2 linked regions of the Bdellovibrio bacteriovorus str. Tiberius genome follow. The protein of the gene in region 2 binds, or shares a complex with, the protein of the main gene of each other region. Links are inferred from orthologs where the notes say so. Each region holds a gene or a part of one and is shown on either strand. Other genes may lie near its edges. The genes, in order: dnaB and dnaG.

Region 1 (7,775 bases), 200 kb from region 2 along the record:
TGTCTTCCGCGATCAAGTCTTTGTAATAAACGGTTTCACGCTTTAAGTTCGCGGTTTCAATACCCACAACATCAGTGCCCGGGATGTGACCCACCACACGCACGGATTCTGAAGACAAAGCCAAAGACAGATCGTCTTCCAGTTCTGAGATTTTTGAGATCTTCACATCGGCATTGGGTTTAAATTCATACATCGTGACCAGCGGGCCAGGTTTGGCGTCCTGGATGCTGCCTTCGATGGAGAAGTTCTTCAATTTTTCAACCAGTGAATCGGCCTTGCGCTGAATCTCGGCCTTGTCGATCTTGATTCGGGATGCTGGAGGATCTTCCAACAACGCCAATTTCGGCATATCCCAGTTTTCAATACGACGCGGAGGCTTGGCTTTCATCACGACTTTGCGTTTTTGCGCCAGACGAACAGCAGGAACTTCTTCCTCTTCTTCGTCGTCGGATTCTTCCTCGTCTTCTTCGACTTCCTCTTCATCCTCTTCTTCGGCCGCGGCCAGAAGCTCTTCCAGCTCCTCGTCCTCTTCCTCTTCTTCAGATGCTTTTTCTACGAATTTTTTATCGGAAAGAGGGAAGATCGCCGCTTTGGCTTTTTCGTCTTTCTTGGACTTCTTGGTTTTTTCTTCCTTCACGAACATGCCAGAAAAGAACGCCGCAATTTTGTCGGTGAACTTTTTCTTTTTCATGTCAGCAAAAAGACCCTGGGGAATCTCTGCCAGTTCCTGCAGTGTGCGTTCGGAATAGAACACCACCAGCACGGCCATCAAAGACCACAAAATCACCTGCACACCCACGGAGTTAAACGCCTGCATCAGCGCCTGGGACACGCCCAAACCCAAAAGGCCCCCCAGATAGATCTGCCCCTGGAAGATCTTGGTGTTGGGCAGATACAGACTGAACAAAGCCGCCACGTTCACGATCAGCAGCAAAGCCCAGACAAAACGAATGTTTTTAAGGTTCAGGGATTCACCCTTAAAGCTTGCATAGGCGATTTTGGCAAAACACGCCACCACCACCCAGGCCGCAAGGCCCATCGCCTGATAAAGCATATCCGCCAGGAAGCTTCCGACAATTCCGCAGTAATTTGTGGATCTTAGGCCCTGTCCCATTGAATTCAGGGAAGGGTCCATAGGGTTATAGCTAACCAGGGCCAGGGCGAGGAAAAGCCCCAAGCCTAAAAAGCCTATTGAAATGACGTCCTGTCGAAACTTTTTAAGGAATTGGTTCATTTAAAAAATTTACGAAATTCCCAGCAGTTAGTCATGCTCGCAGGGGCCTTCCTTGACTTAAGCCCCGGTATGCCCGACAAAGAGCCAGTCAAATGCTTAAAATAAATGAGATTTTCTATAGTATTCAAGGTGAAACGACCTATGTGGGCTGCCCCACGGTGTTCGTGCGCCTGACCGCCTGCAACCTGCGCTGCACTTACTGCGACACCAAGTATTCGTACTATGAAGGTGAGATGCAGACCCTGGAAGCCATCATCGCCGAAATCGATTCTCATAAGGCACCTAATGTTTGCATCACCGGTGGTGAACCACTGTTGCAAAAAGAAGTTCACACTTTGATGAAAACTTTGTGCGACAAAGGCTACTTGGTTTCTTTGGAAACAAGTGGATCAAAAAGTGTTGAACTGGTGGATCCTCGCGTAAAAATTATTTTGGATGTGAAAACTCCTGACAGCGGTGCTGCAGATTCATTTGTGATGGCCAACATCGGCTTTTCCACTGCCAGCACGGAATACAAGTTCGTCATCTGTTCAGAAGAAGATTTCGAATGGTCTGAGGATTTCTGCCGTCAACATAATTTATTTGAAAAATTTGTGGTTTTATACAGCCCATCATACGGCCAAGTGTCTGAACGCTGGTTGGCAGAAAAAATTTTGCAGAAAAATTCATCAGCAAGGTTGCAATTACAGCTCCATAAGTATATTTGGAATCCCGAAACACGCGGAGTATAGTCTCTAACTATTCAGTCTGAAATTTTGGGAGTTCCATGACGCCGAACCTAAACAGTTCCGATAATCTTTTTGTCGCTAACCTTCAATCTGTAAGCTTGGAGAAACTAGTTAAAAGCAAACTAGAAGTTCTTTTTGCCCAGCAAAAAGAAGCACAAGTTGAGTTGAACGGTTTGTACAATGTGGTTCTGGAACAAGTGGAAAAACCTCTTCTTGAGCTTGCTTTGCGTGCCTATAACGGCAATCAGGTGAAAACCGCGCAAATGCTTGGCATCAATCGCAACACTCTTAAGAAGAAAATTGACAACTATAAGATTCGTGTAAAGAAAATGAACTAGTATCGTTCAAGTCTTGCATCAGCGGGCCACCTAGAACCACCACCACGCACGAGGCCCGCAAATTTTGAGTTCTATTAATTTTCGCCACTCTAGAGGGGTTCAATGAGTACGCGAATTCCACCACAAAATCTTGATGCCGAACAGTCCATCCTGGGCGGTTTGATGCTGGATCGCGAAGCTCTCGATCAGGTCGGTGACGTCCTGATGGCCGATGACTTCTACAAGCCTGGTCACCAGAAAATCTACGAAGCCATCAAAGATTTGCACGCCAAGGGCCAGCCCATCGATATCATCACTGTGACCAACGTTCTGCAGTCCCAGGGACACATGGATGTTGCCGGCGGTCCTGAATATCTGATCAGCCTTCTGGATAAAACAATTTCTTCTGCGAATATTTCCACTCACGCGAAAATCGTGAAAGACAAGGCGACTTTGCGCCGTCTTATTTCAATCAACTCTTCGTTGATTGAAAAAGCGTATGATCAGGATTTCATCGACGTTGAATCCTTCGTCGATCAGGCGGAATCCGAGATCTTCAAAATTGGTGATACCAAAGCCAAAACGGGCCTGGTGGGCTCTATGGAGATCGTTAAAGCTTCCATCCAGAAAATCGAAGAGCTTTACAAAAATAAGGCGGAGATCACGGGTCTTGCCACCGGTTTCAAAAAACTGGATGAAATGACTGCGGGTCTGCACGCGGGTGAGATGACGATTATCGCCGCTCGTCCGTCGATGGGTAAAACCGCGTTCTCTCTGAATATCGCCCAGCACGTGGCGCTTCGTCTGAAAAAGACTGTTGCTTACTTCTCCCTGGAGATGGGTAAAGAGTCCATGATGATGCGTATGTTGTCTGCTGAATCCAAAGTCAGCATGAGCGAAATCCGTAACGGCCGCATCCAGGATTCTGCATGGCCGAAACTTATCAACGCCGCCAGCGCGCTTTCTGAAGCTTCCATCTTCATCGACGATACACCGGGTGTTTCTCCGTTTGAGATTCGTTCCCGTGCCCGTCGTCTGAAAGCCGAACACGGTCTTGATCTGATCATGATCGACTACTTGCAGTTGATGAGCATGAAACAGAAAATGTCCTCGCGTGAGCAAGAGGTTGCGGAAATCTCCAAATCCCTGAAAGCTATCGCCAAGGAATTGCAGATTCCAGTGATCGCACTAGCCCAGCTGAATCGTGGGGTTGAGGGACGTACCGAGAAGAAACCTATGCTTTCTGACCTGCGGGAATCCGGATCCATCGAGCAGGATGCCGACGTTATCATGATGCTTTATCGTGATGACTACTACGACAAAGAAAATCCGGACAAACAAGGTCACGCCGAAGTGATCGTGGGTAAGCAGCGTAACGGTGCCACCGGCCCTGTGAAAATGCGCTTCGATGCCCAGTACAATAGATTCCGTGATGCAGATCCGGAAGGCAGCCCGGTGAGTCCACTGCCTCCACCACAGGCGCCCCCACCAATGCCGGGCGGCAGACCTAAAAACTTTGCACCGGGTTCAACGGTCTAACATAATGGGGTCCTATGGGGCCCCTTTTTCATTTCTTCAAACGAAAACACAAACAAGAGTTCAAACCGGTCGTTTTAGTCACTGGATGTTCCTCCGGGATCGGTCTTGCGGTTGCGCATCTTTTGCGCCGGCATCCTGAATACCGCCTGGTGCTGACAGCGCGGGAAAAAAGCCTGGATAGACTTCGCGATGAATTTCTGGAAGATGAACGCCTGTTGATTCGTCCCTTGGATGTGACTTCTGAAACCGATCGTTCACTGCTGGTGAATGAGGTCAGCAAAATCTGGGGCGGCATCGATATTCTGATCAACAACGCCGGCATTTCTTATCGTGCCGTGGTTGAACACATGACCGAAAAAGATGAAGAGCTGCAAATGGCCACCAACTATTTCGGGCCGATGGGATTGATCCGTCTGTGCCTTCCGCACATGCGTGAAACGGGCAGGGGAAAGATCATCAACGTGTCTTCCGTCAGCGGGATGCTGGCGATGCCGACGATGTCTTCGTATTCGGCTTCGAAGTTCGCGCTGGAAGGCGCTTCGGAAGCCTTGTGGTATGAGATGCGCCCCTTTGGGGTGACGATCTCTCTGGTGCAACCAGGCTTCATCCACAGCCCTTCCCACAAGAACGTCTATCACACCCAGAACTCGGATCCGGCCCGCAACTGGAATGGACCGTATTGTGATTTCTATAAGAACATGACCCCGTTTGTGGAAAACATGATGAACATGTCGCTGACCACTCCGGAAAAAGTCGCCAAACAGATTCTGCACACCATGAAAACCGAAAACCCGCCACTGTGGATTCCGGCGACCCTGGATGCGACGGTATTTTATTATATCCGCCGACTGCTGCCACGCCGGGTGCTGTTGCCGTTCCTGTACTGGTGCCTGCCGGGGGCGCGGCATTGGGCTAAAGAGCACACGCACAGGCGCTCTTAGGCGGCCAACTGGACCTTGGACTTGTTTGGGGGTTTGGGGTTGAGTTCCCGTTAACCTCTTGATGGACTGAAGTCGTCTTCAATATAGAGACCTTTGAAAAGCATGGAGGCTGATCATGGGAAATAATCTAGCGAAGACAGTGGTTGCGGCAACTGGACTGCCACAGGACCCTGTCGAAAGAGAATTCAACAGTTTGCTGGAAAAGCACGGGAAGAATCCCGACAGCCTGACGCTGGAAGAACTGCGCGAGGTGATGGCGGAATACCTGCAGATGGTCTTCCTGGAAATGCATGTCGAGGATGGCGCCGAGAGCGCTTAATCAATTCAACCCCTTAAAACGAAAAAAGCCACACTATCTCAGTGTGGCTTTTTGTTTTTAAACCCGGTGGGGAATTACTTCGCCGCTACCGCTGTTTGTTTCGCTCTTTTTTGCAAAGTCTTCATCGCACCGTTGATGAAATCCGCTTGAGATTTCACTTTCGTGTAAACGCTGACCAGAGAGCAGTCATCTTTACCGTCTTTACCGGCACCACGGCTGGTGATACCCCAAACGTACTGCTGACCTTTTACCTCCAGGAACGCCGGACCACCGGAGTCACCGTGGCAAGCACCTTTACCCTGGGACTGATCCAGAAGGATTTCAGTTTTACCGAAGGATTCAACGATCTCAACATCCACTTTGCGAAGACGATCGTCAGATTTTGTGTTCACGCCATCTGTTTCGATCAGACCGTAACCCGCCAAAGTCACTTTCGTGCCTGCAACCAGCAGGGATTCATCAGACAGGAACTTCGCCACTTTGTAGCCCGGAGCCATGTTGCCCGCGAACTTCAAAACCGCCACGTCGTTGGCGTCTTCACCTTGCTCGCCCATTTTGCCGTAGTCTTCATGAACAACTGCATCCGTCACCAGGCGAACATCTGTTCTTTCCATTTTATTGATGTCAGTGTTGAAAATAATATAGATAGCGACTTCTTTGTATTCTTCGCCCACAACCGGAACGCAGTGACCTGCCGTCAGAACCATGTTGTTTTTAAGCAGGGAACCCGTGCAGATGAAAGAACCTTCCTGGCCATCCTGAGTTTGTACAGAAGCGATAATAGCCACTGTGGTCTTTGCGATGGAATCAGAAGTCTCTACCGGCTCGCCGCCGATAATGCTTGTGCCTTGAGTGTTTACCGCGTTTTGAGAAGCCGGTGAACACGCCACCAAACCTGCCAGAACCGTCGTCGTCAGAACCAATGCTTTAGATACGTTGATTAGTTTCATGTCGCCCCCTACCTTCCCCAAAAGGTGAGGCCGTTAAACACCCAAAATGGCACCGGTGCAATACAATTTTTCAAATGTGGTCCATAAAAAAGTCTTATGGATAAAAAGAAAAGGGACCCTACAAGGGTCCCTTTTAAGAAACATTCAGCTTTCAGAAGACTGTAATGCGGCTTACGCGCGCTCAACAGCGATCTGGATCTTTGCTTCCATGCCTTCAGAATAACGAACAACCGCTTTGTGCTGACCCAATACTTTGATTGGCTCTTCCAAGTGGATGTCACGACGGTCAACAGAGTGACCCATTTTCTGAAGTTCTTTAGAGATGTCTGTAGTTGTTACAGTACCGAACAATTTGTCAGTGTCACCCGCAGCCAATTTGAATGTAACTGTAGTGCCGTTGATTTTGTTCAGGATCTCTTGTCTTTCAGCCAAAGCTTTTTTCTTTTTCGCTTCAGCAACACGTTGCAAGTGCTCGTACTCTTTTACGCGTTTTTCAGTAGCTTCAGCAGCCAGTTTGCGTGGGAACAGGAAGTTTCTCGCGAAACCTTCAGAAACGTTCACCAACTCACCAACACGACCTACATCTTTAACGTCTTTTTGAAGAATAACTTTCATGTGATCTCCATAGTTTTTAGCTGTTTTCAGACGGTGCCTTCATTTTGCGAAGACGCGCTCTGAAATCAACCCAGTAATCGATCAAGCCAACCACTGCCAGAATCGGCAATAACTGACCGACCAAGATTATGTACGTCAGAACCCGAATGAACAATCCTGCTCTCATCGAATTCAGAAATACCTCCAACACTGCCAGCCCCTGGAAGAAATAAAGAACGATTGCGACGTTCAAAATATTTACTGCGAGGATAGCAATGGCCTTACCGCCAAAACTCACCATTGTCAGAAGGAAGGCTGTCATCGCCACCCAGATAAAATAATCGGGCAAACGATATTCCAACAACTTGAGCTGAGAGGCAATTTTCTCGCGGGGCAAATTGAGCCACGAAAAAACCCTTCTCTCAAAAATAAGTCCCAAACCCAGGGCTAACACCAAAATGATAACCACGGCCGAGGGAACCTGCTGCATCAGAACACCCGGATCCATTTTCACAGCGGGATTCATTTCCTGAACCTTCTGTGCGAACTTTTCCACCAGTCCCTGAACTTCAGCATACGTGTTGATGCCGTTTCTTTTGAAAGCCCCCAGGATACCCAGGCCAGCGGCCACAGATCCCACGAAGACACTCAGCAGGCCCGAAATCCACCACCCAAGTCCTCTTTGTTCCATTTCCATATAGGCGCCTAAAGTCATCCAAACAGAGCCTAGAAACAGAGCGAGAGGTTGAGCGTTCAGGAGCCACGCTGCTCCTGTGACCACGATCCCCAAAATCCAAAAGGCGACGGGGCCGTAAGTCTGGCGCAAAACACGCAGAAGAGGGGCGCCCATAACCACAGTGAGCATCGACAACAAAATCGAGAGAGATGAAATTGTGATGAACTTCTGTGGGGTCGCCGTCTTCTTCATGGCTTACGCCTTTTCTAAATTATTCGCCTTTGTCGTAACGCTCAGAACGCTCTGCTTTAGCAGCAGCAAATGCAGCTTTACGGGCAGCAGCTTTTGCTTCACGTTCTTTTTCACGAGCTGCAGATTCAGCAAGGCCTTTTTTGAAGCCTTCCATGAATTTGCCCAATGAAGTGCGCTCATCCAGGCGAGTGTGCATAAAGCGAAGAACTTTGTCGTTGATACGCA
Region 2 (7,922 bases):
AAGATCGATTTAACTTTGATACGGCCTTCATCAAGGCGCTTACCAAGCTGGATGATCTCGTAGGTACCCAGAGGGGACAAAAGGATCGCACGAACGATCTCGCGCTCCCCTTTTTCAATACGACGGGCAATTTCCACTTCCCCTTCACGGGTCAGAAGGGAAACGCTTCCCATTTTGCGCAGGTAAAGGCGTACCGGGTCATTGCCCTTAACGTCTTCACTTTCGGCTTTTTCTTCATCATCAATTTCTTCGTCTTCAGAATCGACGTTTTCCAGGAAGGAGCCTTCGCCCTCTTCCTCTTTCGAACTTTCAGACAAGTCTGAAATTACTACACCACCGGCCTCAAGGCCCTGCATGAACGAGTCCAGCACAGATGGAGCTAGAATTTCAGGGGGAAGGAGCTCATTGATTTCCTCAATGGTCAGCGCACCCTTCTCCTTTGCAAGCTTCAGGAATCTCTGGATTTCTTCTTTAATCAGAGTTTCCTGTTCCTGCAAAGAAAGAACCTTCACAGGCTCTTTCTCTTGTTTGTTTGGTAGGTTCGGTTTCATCAAATACCCGCCTTTTACCCTTTATTCAGAGAGATTCGGTTTCTCTGAATATTCATAATCTGTTCCAACTTATCCGAACTAGGTTCGTTTTTAAGATCACGTGCTAAGCGCTTTGCTTGATCGCGCAGGAAATTTTCTTTTACGCGCTTAAAGCAATCGCGCAGGAGTTTCATTTCTGCCTCTTCGTCGTACCCTGGATCGCCCTCATTCGCTGGGCTCACTTGGAATAAATATTCAGGCTGATCGACGTAAGAGACAAGCAGACTGGTCAATTTATCAAATTTACCGAGATCTTGTCTATACACATCCGTGGCTTTTTCGAGGATCTTTTTCACTCCTTCATGGGCCACACTCTCGAGCAGATTTTCATTCACAAATTGATCGAAATTGGCACGACTTTTGAGTACCAATCCCAACAGCATCAGCTCTGCTTTAGAGGCACCCTGCAGACTGATTTTGCCTCCCTCTACACTAGAGGACACCTCTTGCGGGGGTTTCTGGTTAGCCGAGCCCATATTCGGGTTTGGCTGCACCGTCCTAGTCATCGCAGGGCGATTTTGTGAATTTACAGGGCCGCTGCCTTGTATTCCCACAGCCTGACGCAGCCAAGGAAGCCCTACGTTCATTTTCTGGGCCGCCTCTGCCAAGTACAGGTCTCTTAAACGCAGATCCGGGATGGACTCAAACAAGGGCTTCAACTTATCCGCCAGCTTCACCTTTTCAGAGGCGTCACCGCGATAACCTTCCATCCAACGGGCCAAAATCATCACAAACAGATCCGGAGCGCGATCCAGTTCAATTTTCAGGGCCTCAGATCCGTATTTCTTCACATAATCGTCCGGATCCATTCCATTCGGCAGCGTCAGCCCCTTGGGATACAGATCCGCTGCCAGCAGGATCGGCAAGCTGCGCTCGGCAGCTTCCATCCCGGCATTGTCCCCGTCAAACAGGGCCACCACGTTTTTGGTCATGCGCTTAAGCATTTTCCCGTGGTCCGGCGTCAGCGCGGTTCCCATCGTCGCCACGACATTGCGAATGCCGGCTTGATACAGGGACACCAGATCCATGTATCCTTCAACGATAAGGGCCAGATCGTCGCTGCGGATGTAACGGGCTGTCTGCGACAATCCGTACAATACCTTCCCCTTCACAAAGACCGGAGTCTCTGGAGAGTTCAGATACTTGGGTTCAGTTTCTTTTTTCTCTAAATAACGGCCACCGAAAGCGATCGGTTCACCCATCGCGGAAAGAATCGGGAACATCAAGCGGTCACGGAAGATATCAAAGTGTCCGGACTTGTTGTTGCGGGCCTTCACCAGGCGGGCTTCTTCCGCCAGCGCCATCGGCACATTCTTGCTAAGCAGGTATCGTTCCAGGCCGTCCCATTCAGGCACGGCATAACCCACACCGAAAGCTTCGATCACTTCCTGGGACAGACCACGACTGGCGATGTATTTCTTCACCGGGTGGTCATTTGGAACACGCTTAAGTTGCTCTGAAAAATAATCAGCCGCGAGCTTATTTACTTTTAACAACAACTTCTTTTTATCGCTGGCCTGATCACGTTGCGCATCTTCCTTGTCCGGAGCTGGCATCGGGATGCTGGCACGACCGGCAAGGTATTCCACTGCCTCAGGGAAACTCATCCCTTGATAGTCGCGCAAAAACGAAAACAGGTTGCCACTCTTGTGACAACCGAAACAGTGATAGACCTGTTTGGTTTCAGAAACGGAGAAAGACGCCGTTTTTTCAGCGTGATCAGGAAACGGACAGCGGCCCATAAGGCCGCTACCACTAGGTTTCAACTGAGTATATTGTGAGATGATGTCGACGAGGTTATTGGCCTCGGACACCTTCTCGATAAAGTCTTGTGAAAATCGCATGCCTCTCCAACAAATTAAGAAAGCTTGGACTTGATAACTTCGCTCACTACTTTGTTGTCTGCGGCGCCGCCGGATTTCGCGATGACTTCTTTCATCACAGGACCCATGTCCTTCACGGTTTTAGCACCCAATGCTGCAATTACTTCGGTAACAAGAGCTTCGATTTGGTCACGGCCCATTTGTGCTGGCAGATAAACTTCCAGAACTTTCAGTTCCGCGGTTTCCTGATCAACAAGGTCTGTACGACCTGCAGTCTGGAATTGTTCGATGGATTCTTTACGCTGTTTTACCAGCTTTTTAACCACGTTCATCACTTCATCAGCAGTGATGGGTTCCGGTCTCATGTCGATTTCACGGTTTTTGATCGCAGCCTGGAGCATGCGAAGAGCTCCCAATTTAGCGGATTCTTTTGCGATCATGGCAGCTTTAACGTCAGCGGAGATTTTGTCTCTGATTTCCATAGTGCCTCCAAAAGGACTTAAGATGGGATTCGGTCATAAAACAGAGGCGACCAGTGGTCGCCTCTTGAAAAAACAAACTTTCAAAAAGGGAACTAGTCGTTCCAACCTTTTCTGGATTTTTTTACAGCGCGCTTACGAGCGGCGATAGACTTCTTTTTAAGTCTTACAGAAGGTTTTTCAAAGTTTTCGCGTTTTTTAACTTCAGAAAGAATACCTGCTTTTTCGCAAGACTTTTTGAATTTTCTGAACGCAGATTCAAAAGACTCACCGTCTTTGATCTTAACCATTGCCACGACAATCACCTTCCTTCCCGTGTGGATTATGAATTTGAGAGAAAGAGTGTATAACAAAGCAGCACAAAAGGGGCAAGTTCTGGGGTCCTGACGCGGTATATTATTCTCAAGTCGGTGCTTTTTTATTGAACAGGCCAAAATCGGATGGGACAAATGCAACAGAGGGGACCCTATGAAAGCACTTATCTATCTGATATCACTGTTGTTCGTCGGAACCAGCCAAGCCTATGCTTGGGAAGCGTTCTATGTCCTTAAACCCGATGAACTGCGCTTTTCGAAGGCAGCTACCGCCTTTTCCCAGCAGGCCGCACCCACCGACTGCCGCGCCCGCCTGAAGGAAATCGCCTGCATTGTGAATCCGATTCAGGATCCAAAAGAATCCCGCCGCTGCCAACCCGGCAGTGAAACCATGGCTCCAGCATTGGAGCGTATCTATGATGTGATCCCGGCAAAACTTCAACAAACCTTCTGCTCGATGCAGGTGATCTTCATCGAAAACGACACCGAAGTTTTGGGATACGCCGGGGTTCTTACCTGGGATTCCAATAGCCAGCCAAAGGGTTCCTTCATGGGACTTCGCAGAGCTTTGTTAGAGCAAAACTACGACGCCACTTCGGTGATCGGGTGGAAAGAACAGAAGGCTTTTGGACTGACGCCGCCTCCGTTTGTGCATCTGCCAGAGGGGCCTCGTTCCAGCATCGTACTGCCGAATTCCCTGTCAGCTTTGCACTATGTGATCGTTCACGAAATCGGCCACATTCTGGACTTTTCCAACAAAGCCAATGACTATGTCTGCCCGGCCGGGGAAACCTGTGATCCCACCAACAACCCGGATGATTTTTTGAAGATGGTTCCTGCACCAAATTCATGGTCCGCCCTGAGCTGGCAATCACCCGCCAAACCCAAAGAATCCCAGTTGTTCCCTTTGTGGTCAAAGTTGTGCTTTTATGACTGCAAAGAACGCCTTGGCATCGCCGACATGGAAGAATTCTATCATCAACTGGCACCGACCGACTTTGTCACCACCTATGCGGCCGTCAGCCCATGGGAGGACTTTGCCGAAAGTTTGACCTTTTATGTGATGTCCCAGCATGCGGACTTTGAGTATGAAATCCAAACCCCATTTGCCACCCACAACCTGAAAACCAAGTGGGACGGCTTGTTTGCTAAAAAATTCTGGATGCAGGACTTCCTGAACCGCGATCTGAAGTACCCAACACCTTTGAAGTAATTTATAAATAAGGGGAACAACAATAGGAGTTCCCCTTTATGATGGAAATGCTTGCGAATCCCCAAATCTGGATCGCGTTCTTCACTCTGTTTGCCCTTGAACTGGTTCTGGGCATCGACAACGTCATCTTTATCTCTATCCTTGCCGGAAAACTTCCGAAAGAGCAGCAGGACAAAGCCCGCATCGCCGGCCTGAGTCTTGCCGTGATCACACGCGTGATCCTGCTGTTCTCTTTGTCATGGATCATCGGCCTGACAGCGCCGCTGTTTGAAGTGTTTGGTCAGGAAATTTCGGGCCGCGATCTGATCCTGCTTCTGGGCGGTCTGTTCCTGATTGTGAAAGCCACCATGGAGATCAATCACAAGCTGGAAGGTGTTGAGGGTTCCCAGTCCAATCCAGTCGCACATTCTTTCAATGCCGTGATTATCCAGATTCTTTTGCTGGATATCGTTTTTTCTCTGGATTCCGTCATCACAGCAGTGGGCATGGTAAATGAGATTTCCGTGATGATCGCAGCCGTTGTGATTTCCGCCGCGGTGATGATCGTGTCGGCGAAATCCATCAGCAACTTCGTGGATTCTCATCCGTCACTTAAGATTCTGGCATTGAGTTTCCTGCTGATGATCGGCTTCACTTTGATCGTGGAAGCTTTGGAAGTTCACATTCCAAAAGGTTATGTTTACTTCGCCATGGCATTCTCTGTCGGTGTGGAAATGCTGAACATTCGCATGCGTCGCAAGAAACCGGCTGAGCCTGTGAAACTGCGTGAGCGTTTCGCTGAGGAAAGCAAATAGTGAACACCCCTGCCCACGACGAAAAATGGATGCGCAAAGCTGTCGCGCTGGCAAAAAAAGCAGCCGAGCGTGACGAAGTGCCCGTTGCCGCCATCGTTGTGGGACCTGAGGGGATGATCTCTTACGCGATCAACACCCGTGAACGCCAGCAATCCCCCCTGGGACACGCCGAGCTTTTGGCTTTGCATAAGGCCTCACAAAAGCGCGGCAGCTGGCGTTTAAGTGACTGCACTTTGTATGTGACTTTAGAGCCTTGTGTGATGTGCGCCGGCGCCATTCAACAATCGCGCATTTCACGAGTGGTTTATGGAGCCAAAGACGCCAAAGCCGGAGCGGTTGAAAGTCTTTATCACATCCTGAATGATTCTCGCCTGAATCATCAGGTCGAAGTCAGCGCCGGCATTCTTGAAGACGACTGCAGTGAACTTTTGCAGGGCTTTTTCAAAGGCCGCCGTGATGAAAAAAAATCTGAAAAAGCACAAAAGGTTTTCCGCGACCGGGCCAGCGTCGTGGTTCTGCACGAAGGAAAAGTTCTGGGATTCCACGCCGTGGATCCGACCGCGCAAGTGCCTTATTTCTTCCTGCCAGGTGGCGCCGTTGAAAAAGGCGAAACCCCGGCCGCCACCGCGGCCCGCGAATGCCTGGAAGAAACCGGCTACAAGATCCGCATTCTGCAAGATTCCGCCTTTGAGCGAGTTTATAATTTTCCTTGGGACGGCAAAGTTCACGCCTGCCGTACAGTGTTTTATGTCGGTGTTTTGGATCAAAAATGGGTCCCGCCGGGCAAAATTGAAGATGCCTCTTATCACCAGGGCGTTGACTGGGTCTCTGCCAAAGACGCCGCCAAGGTGTTTGGATACAACAAAGACATCCTCTGGGCCGTGCAAAAACTACTCAAAACCGCGCAAAAGGTTGCCGCCAGAACTGCTAAAAAACCTTAAGGAAGATAGAGGTTTACAGACCTCCCCCTGACCTGTAGAAAGTCCGTCACATGACGACGACTAAATTTACTGACCTTCCTTTGATTGCCCCTCTTCAATTTTCACTTAAAGAAGCAGGATACGAAACTCCAACCCCAATTCAGTTGGCAGCAATTCCTGTTATTCTTGAAGGGCACGATCTATTGGGCATCGCCCAGACCGGCACCGGGAAAACCGCGGCGTTTTCATTGCCTATCCTGCAAAACCTTTCCAAACACACGCGCAAGATCGAACCCAAATCCCCGCGCTGCCTGATTCTGACTCCGACGCGTGAACTGGCGATTCAGATTCACGAAAACATCGAAGCTTACAGCAAACACCTGAACATGAAGCACACCGTGATCTTTGGTGGCGTGGGACAAAACCCGCAAGTGCGCGCCCTGCAAGGTGGCGTGGACATTCTGGTGGCGACACCGGGTCGTCTGATGGATCTGCACGGACAAAAACATCTGAAACTGGATCGCGTGGAAATCTTTGTTTTGGATGAAGCCGATCGCATGCTGGATATGGGCTTCATGCAGGATATTAAAAAAATCCTGCCGCTGCTTCCACAAAAGCGTCACAACCTGTTCTTCTCTGCAACTATGCCGCACGAGATTCAGACTTTGGCCAACCGTATTCTGGTGAATCCGAAGAAAGTGGAGGTGACTCCGGTTTCCTCCACGGCCGAAAAAGTTGAGCAACATGTGATGTTCGTCGATAAGCCACAGAAGCTGGATCTATTACTGCACATTCTGAAGGATGAAGCTTTGTCCAAAGTGCTGGTGTTTGTTCAGATGAAATACGGCGCGAACCGCGTGGTGGATCGTTTGACCAAAGCGGGCGTTACCGCTGCCGGCATTCACGGTGACAAATCCCAGAACCAGCGTCAGCGTGCGCTGGAAGAATTCAAAAACGGTGATGTGCGCGTGCTTGTTGCGACGGACATCGCGGCCCGCGGTATTGATATCGACGGCATCACTCACGTGATCAACCTTGAACTTCCGCACATTCCAGAATCTTACGTTCACCGTATCGGAAGAACTGCGCGCGCAGGCGCTGCTGGTGTTTCCATTTCTTTCTGTACCGCGGAAGAAAGATCCTTCCTGTTTGCGATTGAGAAAACCACACGCACCAAAGTGAACGTGGTTGAAGATCATCCGTTCCATTCCACTGAAATTGCCAATGCTCCGGTGATGACTGTGGGTAAAGCCAAAGCCATCCTTGAAGGCCAGCGCCTGCAAAACAAAGCTAAAAACCGTGGCGGTGGTCAACGTCGTCAAGGTGGCGGCGGTGGTGCCCCTCAAGGCGGCCACGGCGGCGGAAAGAAAGCTGGAGGCAAACCTCACGGCGGTAATAAGCCTGCCCACGGTGGCGGCAGCAAGCCCCACGCTAAATCAGAGAGTAAATCTGAAGGCGCAGCTTCTCACAAAGCTCATTCAAAACCTGCGCACGCTAAACCAGCTCACAAGCCTTCTCATAAAAGTGAAGGCAAGTCCGCTGGTAAAAGCGAGCATGCACCAAAGAAGCGCAGCTTCTGGAGCCGTCTGCGCAACAAGGACTAAGTTTTAGTTTTATTTAAAGACCCAGGATATTTTCCGAAGGTTTCACCAGGGGGCCCTTGCAGGCCTCCAGGAACTTCTTCACCAGTGGTTCTGATGACAGGAATCTTTCTTCCTCGTCGATGTGGAATTCCGGGTGCCACTGAACGCCCACAAAGAAACCGTCTTGCGTGGAGCTAAACGCCTCC

The links.
Region 1: the proteins of dnaG (region 2) and dnaB are in contact, whole or in part, in a crystal structure (PDB 2R6A), measured with the Geobacillus stearothermophilus proteins. The link is inferred for Bdellovibrio bacteriovorus str. Tiberius from one-to-one orthologs. Residues at the interface, in WP_049624496.1 of Geobacillus stearothermophilus: Lys456, Leu457, Leu458, Pro459, Ala460, Asn463, Ala464, Leu467, Leu535, Leu536, Ile537, Ala538, Gln544, Glu545, Asp548, Tyr549, His552; in WP_033016901.1 of Geobacillus stearothermophilus: Ser13, Glu15, Ala16, Gln18, Glu91, Leu92, Asp94, Ala95, Val96, Pro97, Thr98, Ala99, Ala100, Asn101, Tyr104, Tyr105, Ile108.

What each region holds. Positions count from the first base shown.
Region 1 is NC_019567.1:29,583-37,357, reverse strand. Bases 1,803-4,610 are described here. They hold dnaB (replicative DNA helicase), read left to right. Parts: upstream 1,803-2,402; coding sequence 2,403-3,818; downstream 3,819-4,610. Other genes in these bases: BDT_RS00170 (SDR family oxidoreductase), read left to right, coding at 3,833-4,610; BDT_RS00180 (helix-turn-helix domain-containing protein), read left to right, coding at 2,061-2,300; BDT_RS00185 (radical SAM protein), read left to right, coding at 1,803-1,965. Also shown: BDT_RS00190 (DNA translocase FtsK), read right to left, coding at 1-1,234; more of BDT_RS00185, read left to right, coding at 1,327-1,802; more of BDT_RS00170, read left to right, coding at 4,611-4,759; BDT_RS00165 (hypothetical protein), read left to right, coding at 4,875-5,078; BDT_RS00160 (S1 family peptidase), read right to left, coding at 5,153-6,028; rplI (50S ribosomal protein L9), read right to left, coding at 6,200-6,643; BDT_RS00150 (DUF2232 domain-containing protein), read right to left, coding at 6,660-7,550; rpsF (30S ribosomal protein S6), read right to left, coding at 7,570-7,775. UniProt on the Escherichia coli protein: The main replicative DNA helicase, it participates in initiation and elongation during chromosome replication. Travels ahead of the DNA replisome, separating dsDNA into templates for DNA synthesis.
Region 2 is NC_019567.1:224,381-232,302, reverse strand. Bases 1-2,955 are described here. They hold dnaG (DNA primase), read right to left. Parts: upstream 2,435-2,955; coding sequence 566-2,434; downstream 1-565. Other genes in these bases: BDT_RS01110 (GatB/YqeY domain-containing protein), read right to left, coding at 2,449-2,895; rpoD (RNA polymerase sigma factor RpoD), read right to left, coding at 1-551. Outside these bases: rpsU (30S ribosomal protein S21), read right to left, coding at 2,988-3,182; BDT_RS01100 (hypothetical protein), read left to right, coding at 3,361-4,419; BDT_RS01095 (TerC family protein), read left to right, coding at 4,461-5,213; tRNA adenosine(34) deaminase TadA, read left to right, coding at 5,213-6,154; BDT_RS01085 (DEAD/DEAH box helicase), read left to right, coding at 6,205-7,737; BDT_RS01080 (gamma-glutamyl-gamma-aminobutyrate hydrolase family protein), read right to left, coding at 7,751-7,922. UniProt on the Escherichia coli protein: RNA polymerase that catalyzes the synthesis of short RNA molecules used as primers for DNA polymerase during DNA replication.